Regions from separate parts of the Kitasatospora sp. NPDC094016 genome, predicted to be linked through region 3. Evidence: riboswitches for the same ligand, from Rfam matches in the RefSeq annotation. Region 3 holds a riboswitch; each other region holds the start of a gene.
The links. A riboswitch is a leader RNA that binds a small molecule or an ion and turns the genes downstream of it on or off. The one in region 3 is predicted to bind cobalamin.
Positions count from the first base shown of each region.

Region 1: another riboswitch for cobalamin. It lies ahead of metE (5-methyltetrahydropteroyltriglutamate--homocysteine S-methyltransferase); the one in region 3 lies ahead of ABT015_RS18740 (cobalamin biosynthesis protein).
Region 2: another riboswitch for cobalamin. It lies ahead of nicT (Nickel transporter NicT); the one in region 3 lies ahead of ABT015_RS18740 (cobalamin biosynthesis protein).

Region 1 covers NZ_JBEOUK010000002.1:89,554-93,632, forward strand. Annotated here, with positions in the region: gene ABT015_RS02240 (ABC transporter ATP-binding protein) at 1-560, shown strand, start outside; gene ABT015_RS02245 (ECF transporter S component) at 557-1,438, shown strand; cobalamin riboswitch at 1,468-1,689, shown strand; gene metE (5-methyltetrahydropteroyltriglutamate--homocysteine S-methyltransferase) at 1,855-4,079, shown strand, end outside.
Region 2 covers NZ_JBEOUK010000002.1:105,551-109,629, reverse strand. Annotated here, with positions in the region: gene ABT015_RS02315 (nitrilase-related carbon-nitrogen hydrolase) at 22-963, shown strand; gene ABT015_RS02310 (ArsR/SmtB family transcription factor) at 1,076-1,408, opposite strand; cobalamin riboswitch at 1,506-1,747, shown strand; gene nicT (Nickel transporter NicT) at 1,799-2,908, shown strand; gene ABT015_RS02300 (short-chain fatty acyl-CoA regulator family protein) at 3,013-4,079, opposite strand, start outside.
Region 3 covers NZ_JBEOUK010000018.1:46,783-50,861, forward strand. Annotated here, with positions in the region: gene ABT015_RS18730 (hypothetical protein) at 1-4, opposite strand, end outside; gene ABT015_RS18735 (alpha/beta hydrolase family protein) at 350-1,462, opposite strand; cobalamin riboswitch at 1,763-1,892, shown strand; gene ABT015_RS18740 (cobalamin biosynthesis protein) at 2,001-2,969, shown strand; gene ABT015_RS18745 (cobyric acid synthase) at 2,966-4,079, shown strand, end outside.

The DNA of each region.
Region 1 (4,079 bases), on a different contig from region 3:
CCGACCTGCTGTACCTGGAGACGGTCGCCCAGGAACTCGCCCAGAGCGACCTGGAGGCCCGCGGCGCAGCAGGCCCGACCGCAGCAGGCCGGACCACAGCAGGCCGGACCACAGCCGGCCCGACCGCGCGGCAGATCCTCGACCGGCTCGCCCCCGGGATCCCCGACGGCACCCACCCCCGGGACCTCTCCGAGGGCCAGAAGCTGGCCCTGGTCCTGGCGATCCAACTGGCCGCCGCGCCAAGGGTGGTGCTGCTGGACGAACCCACCCGAGGGCTCGACTACCACGCGAAGGAGGCGCTCACCGGCATCGTGGACGCCCTCGCCGCCGAAGGCCGTACGGTCGTCGTCTCCACCCACGACGTCGAGTTCGTCGCCGCCACCGCCGACCGGGTGGTGGTGATGGCCGAGGGCGAGATCGTCGCCGACGGCCCCACCGCCCAGGTCATCGTCGCCTCGCCCACCTTCGCCCCCCAGACCGCCAAGATCCTCGCCCCGCTGCCCTACCTGACGACCCGGCAGGTGGCCGAGGCCCTGGCGCCCGCCGAGACCGCCCGGTGAGCGCCGTCCGAATCCCCGGCCGGGCCCGCGTCGTCGCGGCCCTGGCCGCCTTCATCGGCTTGGTCGCCTTCACCTGGCCGTTCGTCGTCGCCCCGGGAAAGTTCGGCTCCTCCTACGCCCCGCCGCTGATCTTCGGCGCCCTGCTGATCCTGGTGCTCGCCGTCGTCATCGCGGAGATCGCGGCCGGCGGCATCGACGCCAAGGCCCTCGCCATGCTCGGCGTCCTGTCCGCCGTCAACGCCGGGCTGCGCCCGCTCGGCGCCGGCACCGCAGGAGTGGAGACGGTCTTCTTCATCCTCGTCCTGGCCGGCCGGGTCTTCGGCCCGGGCTTCGGGTTCACCCTCGGCTGCACCTCGCTGTTCGCCTCCGCGCTGCTCACCGGCGGCGTCGGCCCCTGGATGCCGTACCAGATGTTCGGCTGCGCGTTCGTCGGCATGCTCGCCGGGCTCCTGCCGAGAACCCGGCGGCGGCGCTGGGAGGTGGCGATGCTGGCGGCGTACGGGGCCTTCTCCGGGTACCTCTTCGGCTTCCTTCTCAACCTCTCCTTCTGGCCGTTCTCCACCGACCCGAACAGTTCCATCGCCTACCTGCCGGGGCTGCCGTTCACCGAGCAGTGGCACCGCTACCTGCTCTTCGACCTCGCCACCTCGCTCGGCTGGGACACCGGCCGGGCCGTCACCACCTTCACGGCCGTGCTCGTCGTCGGCCCGGCCGTCCTCACCGTCCTGCGCCGCGCGGCCCGCCGCGCCAACTTCGAGCCCGTGGTGCGCTTCGAAGCCCCGGACGGTCGACGAGTCACCACGAACGGCACCGCCGGCGGCACCGCGAACGGCACCGCGGACGGCGAGGGAGTCTCACCATGCGGACGGCTTCCGTGAATTCCGCGTCGGCCCCGGTGGTTTGCCCCTAAGCTGGCCACGCAGCTGGTTCGTCCTGTCCGCCAGGCAGGACGTCGCAAGAGGGAACCCGGTGGGAATCCGGGACTGCCCCGCAGCGGTGAGTGGGAACGACCGCCGTCATACGCACTGGACCCGGGACGGGTCTGGGAAGCGATGGCCAGTAGGTACCGGACGCAGACAGGCCCGGTGCGCCCACGAGTCCGAAGACCTGCCCGTTGCCCGCCCGCGGACCGTTCCGCGTGCGGATACCCCGGTGACCTCGTGGGCGGGTCGGCGACCATACCAGGCGGATCGGGCACACGCGTCGACGTGAGCCGCCGCCCGGTTCGTCATCCCTTCGCGCTCTCGTCCCGTCCCCGGGCACTTGAGGAGCCAGACTCGCGAAGGAGAGTCCCTTGACCACGAAGTCCGCAGCCGCGGCGACCAGGGCCACCGTGTACGGCTACCCCCGGCAGGGCCAGGGCCGGGAGCTGAAGAAGGCCATCGAGGGCTACTGGAAGGGCACGGTCACCGCCGACGCCCTGCGGGAGACGGCGGTCGGCCTGCGCCGGGAGAACTGGGCGCAGCTCGCCCAGGCCGGGGTCCTGGAAGTGCCCACCGGCGACTTCTCGTTCTACGACCACGTACTGGACACCACGGTCGCCGTCGGCGCGATCCCGGCCCGCCACCGGGCGGCCGTCGAGGCGGACGCGCTGGACGGCTACTTCGCCATGGCGCGCGGCACCCAGGAGGTCGCGCCGCTGGAGATGACCAAGTGGTTCGACACCAACTACCACTACCTGGTGCCCGAACTCGGCCCGGACACCGTCTTCACCGCGGACCCGGCCAAGGCCGTCGGGGAGTTCCGGGAGGCGCTGGCGCTCGGCCACACCGCACGCCCCGTGCTGGTCGGCCCCCTCACCTACCTGCTGCTCGCCAAGCCCGCCCCCGGTGTCGCCGAGGACTTCCAGCCGATCACCCTGCTGGACCGGCTGCTGCCGGTCTACGCGCAGCTGCTGGCGGATCTGAAGGCGGCCGGCGCCGAGTGGGTGCAGCTGGACGAGCCCGCGCTGGTGCAGGACCGCACCCCGGCCGAGCTGAACACCGCCGCCCGCGCCTACCGTGAGCTGGGCGGCCTGGCGGACCGTCCGAAGCTGCTGGTCGCGAGCTACTTCGACCGGCTGGGCGGGGCCCTGCCCGTGCTGGCCAAGGCCCCGGTCGAGGGCCTGGCGCTGGACTTCACGGGGCCCGCCGCTGCGAACCTGGACGATCTGGCCGCCGTCGGCGGGCTGCCCGGCAAGCGGCTGGTGGCCGGGGTGGTCGACGGGCGCAACATCTGGATCAACGACCTGGAGAAGTCGCTGGCGACCCTGGCGACCCTGCTGGGCCTGGCCGAGCGGGTCGACGTCGCCCCGTCCTGCTCGCTCCTGCACGTGCCGCTGGACGCCGCCGCCGAACGCGACGTCGACCCGCAGATCCTGCGCTGGCTCGCCTTCGCCAAGCAGAAGGCCCGGGAGGTGGCGCTGCTGGCCCGGGGTCTGCGCGAGGGCACGGGGGCGATCGCCGCCGACCTGGCCGCCAACCGCGCCGACCTCGCCTCGCGCGCCAACTCGCCGATCACCCACGACCCGGCGGTGCGTGCCCGTACCGCCGCCGTCACCGCCGACGACACCCGCCGCGCCCAGGCCTACCCGCAGCGGGCCGAGGCCCAGCGCGCCCGGCTCGGCCTGCCGCTGCTGCCGACCACCACCATCGGCTCGTTCCCGCAGACCTCCGAACTGCGGGTCGCGCGGGCCGATCTCACGGCGGGCCGGATCGACGCGGCGGCCTACCGGGAGCGGATGGAGACCGAGGTCCGGGAGGTCATCGCCTTCCAGGAGAAGGCCGGACTGGACGTCCTGGTGCACGGCGAGCCCGAGCGCAACGACATGGTCCAGTACTTCGCCGAGCAGCTCACCGGCTACCTCGCCACCCGGCACGGCTGGGTGCAGTCCTACGGCACCCGGTACGTGCGCCCGCCGGTCCTGGCCGGGGACATCTCCCGCCCGCACCCGATGACCGTCGACTGGTTCGGCTACGCGCAGGGCCTCACCGACCGCCCGGTCAAGGGCATGCTCACCGGCCCCGTCACGATGCTCGCCTGGTCCTTCGTCCGCGACGACCAGCCGCTCGGCGACACCGCCCGGCAGGTCGCCCTCGCCCTGCGCGACGAGGTCACCGACCTGGAGGCCGCGGGCGCGGCCGTCGTCCAGGTCGACGAGCCGGCCCTGCGCGAGACCCTGCCGCTGCGCGCCGCCGACCGCCCGGCGTACCTGGCGTGGGCCACCGAGTCCTTCCGCCTGGCCACCTCGGGCGTCCGCGCGGACACCCAGGTCCACACCCACATGTGCTACGCCGAGTTCGGCGCGATCATGACGGCGATCGACGAACTCGACGCGGACGTCATCTCGCTGGAGGCCACCCGCTCGCACATGGAGGTCGCCGGAGAACTCGCCGGGGCCGGCTACCCGCGCGAGGTCGGGCCGGGCGTCTGGGACATCCACTCCCCGCGCGTCCCGAGCACCGAGGAGGCCGTGGAACTGCTGCGCGCGGGCCTGGCCGCCATCCCCGCCGAGCGGCTGTGGGTCAACCCCGACTGCGG
Region 2 (4,079 bases), on a different contig from region 3:
GAGATGACCCGAGGACCCGCCATGCGCCTGATCACCGCCCTGAACCCGCCCGCGTCCCCGGCCCGCACCCGCGCGCCCCGGCGCGCCGCCCTGCGGGTCGCCCTCGTCCAGCAGCGCTGGCACGCGGACCCCGAGCAGCACCGGGCCGGCCTGCTGGAGGGAATCCGCCTCGCCGCCGAGCAGGGCGCCGCCCTCGTCGCCCTCCAGGAGCTCACGCTCTCCCCGTACTTCGCCGTGCTGCGCCAGTCCGACCACCCGCAGGCCGTCGAGCCCGAGGACCTGCGCACCGGCCCGACCTTCGCGTTCGCCGCGGCCGCCGCCCGCGAGCACGGCATCCACGTACACGCCTCGCTCTTCGAGAAGGCCGACGGACCGGACGGCCCCGACGGCCTCGGCTACAACACCGCGATCCTCGTCGCCCCCGACGGCACCCTGGTGCAGCGCACCCGCAAGCTGCACATCCCCGTGACCGAGGGCTACTACGAGGACACCTGGTTCCGCCAGGGCCCGGCCGGCGAGGACGCCTTCCCCCTCGCCGAGGTGGGCGACGCCGCCGTCGGCCTGCCGACCTGCTGGGACCAGTGGTTCCCCGAGCTCGCCCGCGCCTACTCCCTCGCCGGCGCCGACGTGCTCGTCTACCCGACCGCCATCGGCTCCGAGCCGGGCCACCCCGGCTTCGACACCCAGCCGCTGTGGCAGCAGGTCATCACCGGCAACGCCATCGCCAACGCCACCTTCATGGTCGTCCCCAACCGCATCGGCACCGAGGGCGAACTCACCTTCTACGGCAGCTCGTTCATCGTCGACCCGTACGGCCGCGTGCTCGCCCGGGCACCGCGCGACGAGGCCGCCGTCCTGGTCGCCGACCTCGACCTCGACCAGCGCCACGACTGGCTCGAACTCTTCCCCTTCAACACCACCCGCCGCCCCGACGCCTACGCGCCCCTGACCGCCCAGCGCTGACGCCCCCCGGCCTCCCCGGCCCGGTTCCGGCCGGGGGACGGGGAGGCCCTTCGGCACCACCGACCAGGCGACCGGACCTCACCGGGACAGCACGCTCAGCGGGCGCTCGCGCTCAGGCGCGCCTCGGCAGGGTCTCGTCGAGGAGACGGGCGATGCCCGGGTCACGGAGCCGGTACCGGACCACCCGCCCGTCCCGCTCGGCCGAGACCACGCCGGAGGCCCTCAGGATGCGGAGGGTCTGGGAGACGGCGGTCGGGCTGATGCCGCAGGCGCCGGCGAGGTCGGAGACCGGGATCGGTCCGGCAGCGTGCATCGCCGCCAGCAGGGCCAGTCTGCCGGGCTCGGCCAGCAGCGCGAACCGCTCGGCCGCGGAGCGCAGCCGGTCACGGTCGGCCACCGCAGCGGCGGCCGCCTGGACCGCTCGGGCATCGATTGCCTCGGGCATGTGCTGCCCTTCCCCCTCGTCACGGCTTTGTCAGCACTTTGCGTTATTGCAACATATGCGCAACTGCGCAGCCTTGTCGACTGGCTGTCCGAGCCCCTACGGTGTTCCCCGCCGTGGTGTTCGGGAAGTTCGGTGACAGCTCCTCAGGGGCCCAATCCGGCGCGGCCCTCGCCACTGTGAACGGGAAGTGCCCCCGGCGCGCCCGCAGCCACTGCGGGCAGTCACCGGTGCCGTACGGCGCACGGGAAGACGAGCCGCGGGGTGCGCTCAGCCCTGCCCGGACGCGGGCAGAACTGTCCATCCCCCAGTCAGGAGACCGGCCACGGCGCGCACGACTCCCCCGACCTCACCGGGGGTGCCCCCATCGAGGAGCTGGAGAGGCCGCCCGTCATGACCCTCACCGACGACACCCCGTCATCCGCCCTGCCCCTGCCCCCGCGCTGGCGGCGCCAGGACACCGTCCGCACCGCCAGCCTGCTCGGCGTCATCCTCGCCATGCACGTGGTCGCCTTCGGCATGCTGTTCCTGCTCGTCGCGCCCAACCACTACACGATCGGCAACCAGGCCTTCGGCGTCGGCCTCGGCATCACCGCCTACACCCTCGGCATGCGGCACGCCTTCGACGCCGACCACATCGCCGCCATCGACAACACCACCCGCAAGCTGATGGCCGACGGCCAGCGCCCGGTCTCGGTCGGCTTCTGGTTCGCCCTCGGCCACTCCAGCATCGTCATGGCGATGGCCGCCCTGGTCGCCGGCGGCGCCCAGATCGCCGGCACCCTGGTCGATGACAAGTCCACCGCCCACCAGTGGCTCGGCGTCATCGGCACCAGCGTCTCCGGCACCTTCCTCTACCTCATCGCCGCGCTCAACCTGATCGCCCTGGCCGGCATCTACAAGGTCTACAAGGCCATGCGGGCCGGCCAGTTCGACGAGAAGCAGTTGGAGAAGCACCTCGACGAGCGCGGCTTCATGAACCGCATCCTCGGCAGGCTCACCAAGTCCATCCGCCGCCCCGGCCAGATGTACCCGGTCGGCGTGCTCTTCGGCCTCGGCTTCGACACCGCCACCGAGGTCGCCCTGATGGTGATGGCCGGCTCCGGCGCCGCCTCCGGTCTGCCCTGGTACGCCATCATCTGCCTGCCGTTGCTCTTCGCCTGCGGCATGAGTCTGTTCGACACCCTCGACGGCACCTTCATGAACTTCGCCTACCACTGGGCGTTCTCCAACCCGGTCCGCAAGGTCTACTACAACCTCACCATCACCGGCCTGTCCATCGCCGTCGCCTTCGTCATCGGCACCATCGAACTGGTCGGCGTGCTGCACGAGAAGCTCGACCTCACCGACCCGGTCACCGGCTGGATCGCCGACATCAGCCTCGACAACGTCGGCTACATCCTCGTCGGCATGTTCGTCGTCGTCTGGGCCTGCGCACTCGCCTACTGGCGCTTCAGCAACGTCGAGCAGCGCTGGGCCACCCGCGTCGAGAAGACCGGCTGACCCGCCCGCCCGGTTCCGGCGGTTCCCGGGGGTGTCGACGATCGTCGACACCCCCGGCGGTCTGCCCGCAGACGGTCGCGGCAGTGGAGTTGCGCCCCCGGCCTTCAGCGCCGGGGGTCGGGTAGTGCCGGGTACGGGACGAAGGTGCTGGTGTGCTCGTCGAGCGCCAGCGGCCGGCCGATGGCGGGCGCGGCGCGCTGGGGGCACGCCGGGCGTTCGCACACCTTGCAGCCGAGCCCGATCGGGGTGGCGGCCGCCACGTCGCCGAGGTCCAGTCCCGCCGAGTACACGAGCCGTGCGGCGTGGCGGAGTTCGCAGCCGAGGCCGATGGCGAAGGTCTTGCCGGGGCGGCCCCAGCCGCCGGGTGAGCGGGTGACGGCGCGGGCGGTCCAGAGGTAGCGCCGGCCGTCGGGCATGGCGGCGACCTGGACGTGGACCCGGCCGGGGGCGGCGAAGGACTCGTAGACGTTCCACAGCGGGCAGGTGCCGCCGGTGCGGGAGAAGTGGAAGTCGGTCGCGGACTGGCGCTTGGAGACGTTGCCGGCCCGGTCGACCCGGACGAAGGAGAACGGTACGCCGCGCAGCCGGGGCCGCTGGAGGGTGCTGAGCCGGTGGCAGACCGTCTCGTAGCCGACGCCGAAGTGGTCGGCGAGGTGCTCGATGTCGTAGCGCGCCGATTCGGCCTCGGCGTGGAAGGCGGCGTACGGCAGCACGAGGGCGGCGGCGAAGTAGTTGGCCAGGCCGATCCGGGTGAGCGACCAGGCGGTGGAGCCTTCCGGGCTGTCCTGGGCCGCGAGTTCGGACAGCAGCGGATCGTGTTCCAGGTAGGCGAGTTGGGTGGCCATCCGGAACGCCTGCTGGCCCGGGCGCAGCCGGTCCGACAGGCTCAGGATCCTGCTGCGCGGGTCGTACCGGTGCAGGTGCTCGCCTCCGGCGGCGGTCCGTACGCCGTGGCCGGAGGCGAGCCGGTCGGCCAGCACCGCCCTGACCTCGCCGCGCCGCAGGCCGATGGTTGCGGCCAACTCCTCGGCTGCGGTGTCGAGTTCGTGGAGGTAGTTCTGGCGGCGGTAGAAGAACTCGCGGACCTGTTCGTGCGGGGTGAGGGTGTCGGGCGCCGGGCCGCGGTCCCCCGCGAGGACGGCGAGCTGCTCGGATACCGCCCGTCGGCCGC
Region 3 (4,079 bases):
TCACCGTCGCACCAGTACCGATCGTCGGAGGGAGCGGGGCATCACGGTCGCGCGGATTCCGAGACGTCACGTCGAGCAGTCTTCCCCTTGTACCGGCCTTCTGTCACATCCGGTTGGCTGTACGGACGGGCGGCCGTCGACGGCACCTCCCCAAGATCGGGCAACAATCGGGCAACAGAGGCAAACCGCCTGGCCGGAAACAGGTGGCGGGGTCATGCCATCCCGGCGCAACCCTTGCGGCGGCGGTCGCGCTACCCGCCCGACCGGTCACGCTCCGTGGCTGACGGGTGAGGTTCGGGTTTCGTACAGAGGCCCTGTCGGTGTGACTTCTCGTGCGGGGGGGCTGGGTTCAGAGAAGGGGGGTGAGCCAGCGGCGGAGGAGTTCGGTGTAGTGGGTGGGGGCGGAGTTCCAGAGGGTGGCGTGGTCGGCGCCCGGGAAGGGCCGGAGGCTGACCACGCCGGGGCGGGCGGCGGCGAGGCGCTCGGCGGCGCGGAAGGGGGCGACCTGATCGTCGGGGCTGTGCAGCAGGAGGGTGGGGACGCGCAGGTCGGCGCCCTCGGCGATGCGGCTGAAGTCGGCGAGGTCGACGCCGGTGCGGCCCTCGGCGGCGAGGGCGCCGAGCTCGGCGGCGGCGCCGGTGTAGCCGGCCCGGGCGGCGCCGCGGCGGGCGGTGGCGGGCAGGTCGAGGACCGGCGAGTCCAGGACGAGGCCGCTGACGGCATGGGCCCAGGCGGAGCGGGCGGCCGTCTGGAGGGCCATGGTGGCACCGAGGGACCAGCCGTACAGGATGACCCGGCCGGCGCCGCTGTCGAGGGCGAGCCGGACCGCCGACTCGACGTCGCGCCACTCGGTCTCGCCGAAGTGGCCGAGCCCGTCCGGCGAGGCCGGGGCGCCCTGGTCGCCCCGGTAGGTGACGACGAGGGCCGGCAGGGCGAGGCGGTCGAGGACGGGGAGGACCGGGAGGGTCTGCTGCCGGTCGGCGCCGGGGCCGTGGACGAGGATCACCCAGGTGCCGCGTTTGCCGTCGAGGCGCCAGGCGGGGAGGGCGCCGAGTTCGCCGTCGGCGGCGGTGTCGGTGAAGGGGAGGCCGAGCGCCTCGGTGGGGTCGCCGAGGTGGACGCGGGGGGTGAAGTGGACCTCGGTGCCGGGGGTGAGGGTGCCCCGGTCCGCGCGGACGAGGCGGCGGGTGACGCCGTTCTCGTCGCTGTGCAGGACCTCCTCGACGACGGCGTGGCCGTGGTCGTCCCATTCCACGGCCCAGCGGCCGGGGCGCAGGCTCTCGGGGCGGCGGTTGAAGGTGATCCGGCCCGCGGCGAGGCTCCGCACCAGGACGGGGCCGGACTCCCGGGCGGCGCTCGCCGGGTGGACCAGCCGCTCGGAGGCCCGACGGCCGATCACCAGGACGGCGGCCCCGGCGCCGACGACGGCGGCCGCCACGACGGCCGCGGTTCCCCAACGCATATCGCTCCCCGCTCTGCTGGTCTTGGACCGGACGGTGTCCGGGCGGTGTGCGGACGGTGTTCGGGCACCAGTTCACCGGGGGGCCGCGCGGGCGGCCACCGGGCTGGGCCGTCCGGGGCACGACGGGGGCTCGGGCGGGGCGTCGGGCGGGGCGGGCGTCAGGCACGGCGGGGCGTCGGGCGGGGCGGGCGGATCGGAGGTGGCGACGGGGCTCCGAGGTGTGACCAACCCCTCCGTGACCTCGGTTGACTCCCGGTTCGGCCGCGTGATGGGATCCTGGGGCCAAACGGAGGCATGCAGAGGAAGCCGGTGCGAGTCCGGCGCGGTCCCGCCACTGTCACCGGGGAGCACGCTCGGAACATCGCCACGGCGGGCCGTCAGAAGCCGCTGGAAGGCCCGGGGGTGCGTCCGACCCGGAAGCCAGGAGACTCTCGCCCCCGGTACGTCGATCCAGGGCGCGGACCCTGAGTGAGGACACGCACGCGATGCAGGCTGCCCCGCCCTGCCGGACCCCACGCGGCCTTCCGCCGAACCCGCCGTGCGCCCGCTGACCCGCGCCGCCGCGTTCGCGCTCGGCGCCGCCGCGGGCTTCGCCGCCGACGCCCGCTTCGCCGACCCCCGGCGCGGCCACCCGGTGGCCGTCTTCGGCAGTGCGGCGACCCGGCTGGAGCGGCGGGTGTGGCAGGACGACCGGGTGGCCGGCGCCGGGTACACGGCGCTGTGCGTGGGCGCGGTCGCGGCCGGCGCGGCGGCCCTGGACCGTACGGTGGGCCGGCGTCCGCTGGGCCGGACCGCGCTGGCGGCCGCCGCGACCTGGACGGTGCTGGGCGGCACCTCGCTGACCCGCGAGGCGCGCACCATCGGCCGGTCACTGGCCACCGGCGACCTGACGGCCGCGCGGGAGCGGCTGCCGCACCTGTGCGGGCGGGACCCGAGCGCGCTGGACGGGCCTCAGATCGCCCGCGCGGTGGTCGAGTCGGTGGCCGAGAACACGGCGGACGCCGTGGTGAACGCGCTGGTCTGGGGCGCGCTGGCGGGCACCCCGGGGCTGCTGGCGTTCCGCGCGGTGAACACGCTGGACGCGATGGTCGGCCACCGCTCGCCGCGGTACGCCCGGTTCGGCTGGGCCTCGGCCCGGCTGGACGACGTGGCGGGCTGGCCGGGCGCCCGGCTGACGGCGCTGCTCACGGTGGCCGCCGCGCCGCAGCCGAAAACGGCCTGGCGGGTCTGGCGGCGGGACGGCTCGGCGCACCCGAGCCCGAACGCGGGCCAGGCGGAGGCGGCCTTCGCGGGCGCGGTGGGCGTCCGACTGGGCGGGACCCTCCAGTACGGGGAGCGGGTGGAGCACCGGCCGGTGCTGGGCGCGGAGTTGCGGCCGGTGACGGTCGACGACATCGAGCGGGCCTGCGTGCTCTCCCGGCGGGTGGGCGCGCTGGCCCTGGGTACGACGGTCGCGGGGCACGTCGCGCTGCGCTCGCTGACGACACGGTGGAAGGGAAGGGCATGAGCAACGCACTGCTGGTCGCCGGGACGACCTCGGACGCGGGCAAGAGCGTGGTGACCGCGGGCATCTGCCGCTGGCTGGCCCGACAGGGGGTGCGGGTCGCTCCGTTCAAGGCGCAGAACATGTCGCTGAACTCCTTCGTCACCGCCGACGGCGCCGAGATCGGCCGGGCACAGGCGATGCAGGCGCAGGCGGCCCGGGTGGAACCGGAGGCGGCGATGAACCCGGTGCTGCTGAAGCCGGGCGCGGACGGCCGCAGCCAGGTGGTGCTGCTGGGCCGGCCGGTCGCCGAGGTGGGCGCGCTGGACTACCGCGAGCGCAAGCCCGTCCTGCTGGAACGGTCGCTGGAGTGCCTGGCGGATCTGCGCCGCCGCTACGAGGTGGTGGTCTGTGAGGGCGCCGGCTCGCCCGCCGAGATCAACCTGCGGGACCGGGACATCGCCAACATGGGCCTGGCGACGGCCGCCGGGCTGCCGGTGGTGGTGGTCGGGGACATCGACCGCGGCGGCGTCTTCGCGGCGATGTACGGGACGCTGGCACTGCTGTCGGCGGAGGACCAGCGGCATGTGGCGGGCTGGTTCGTCAACAAGTTCCGCGGCGACGCGCGGCTGCTGGCGCCCGGCCTGGAGATGCTGCACGGGCTGACCGGCCGTCCGGTGCTGGGCACCCTGCCGATGCTGCCGGGCCTGTGGCTGGACGCCGAGGACTCGCTGGACCTGTCCACGGTGGTGGACCGGGTGGACGGCCGCGGCCCGCTCGGGGCGGACGTGCTGCGGGTCGCCGTGGTGCGCTTCCCCCGGCTGTCGAACTTCACCGACCTGGACGCGCTGGCCCAGGAGCCCGGCGTGCTGGTGCGCTGGGTGACCCGGCCGGAGGAACTGGCCGACGCCGACCTGGTGGTGCTGCCCGGCACCCGGGCCACCGTGGCCGACCTGGCCTGGCTGCGCGAACGCGGCCTGGAGCCGGCGCTGAAGGCGCGGGCGGCGGCCGGGCTGCCGGTCCTCGGAGTGTGCGGCGGCTACCAGATGCTGGCGCGCGGGATCGAGGACGAGGTGGAGTCCGGGGCCGGCTCGGTCGACGGCCTGGGCCTGCTGCCGACGCACGTGCGGTTCG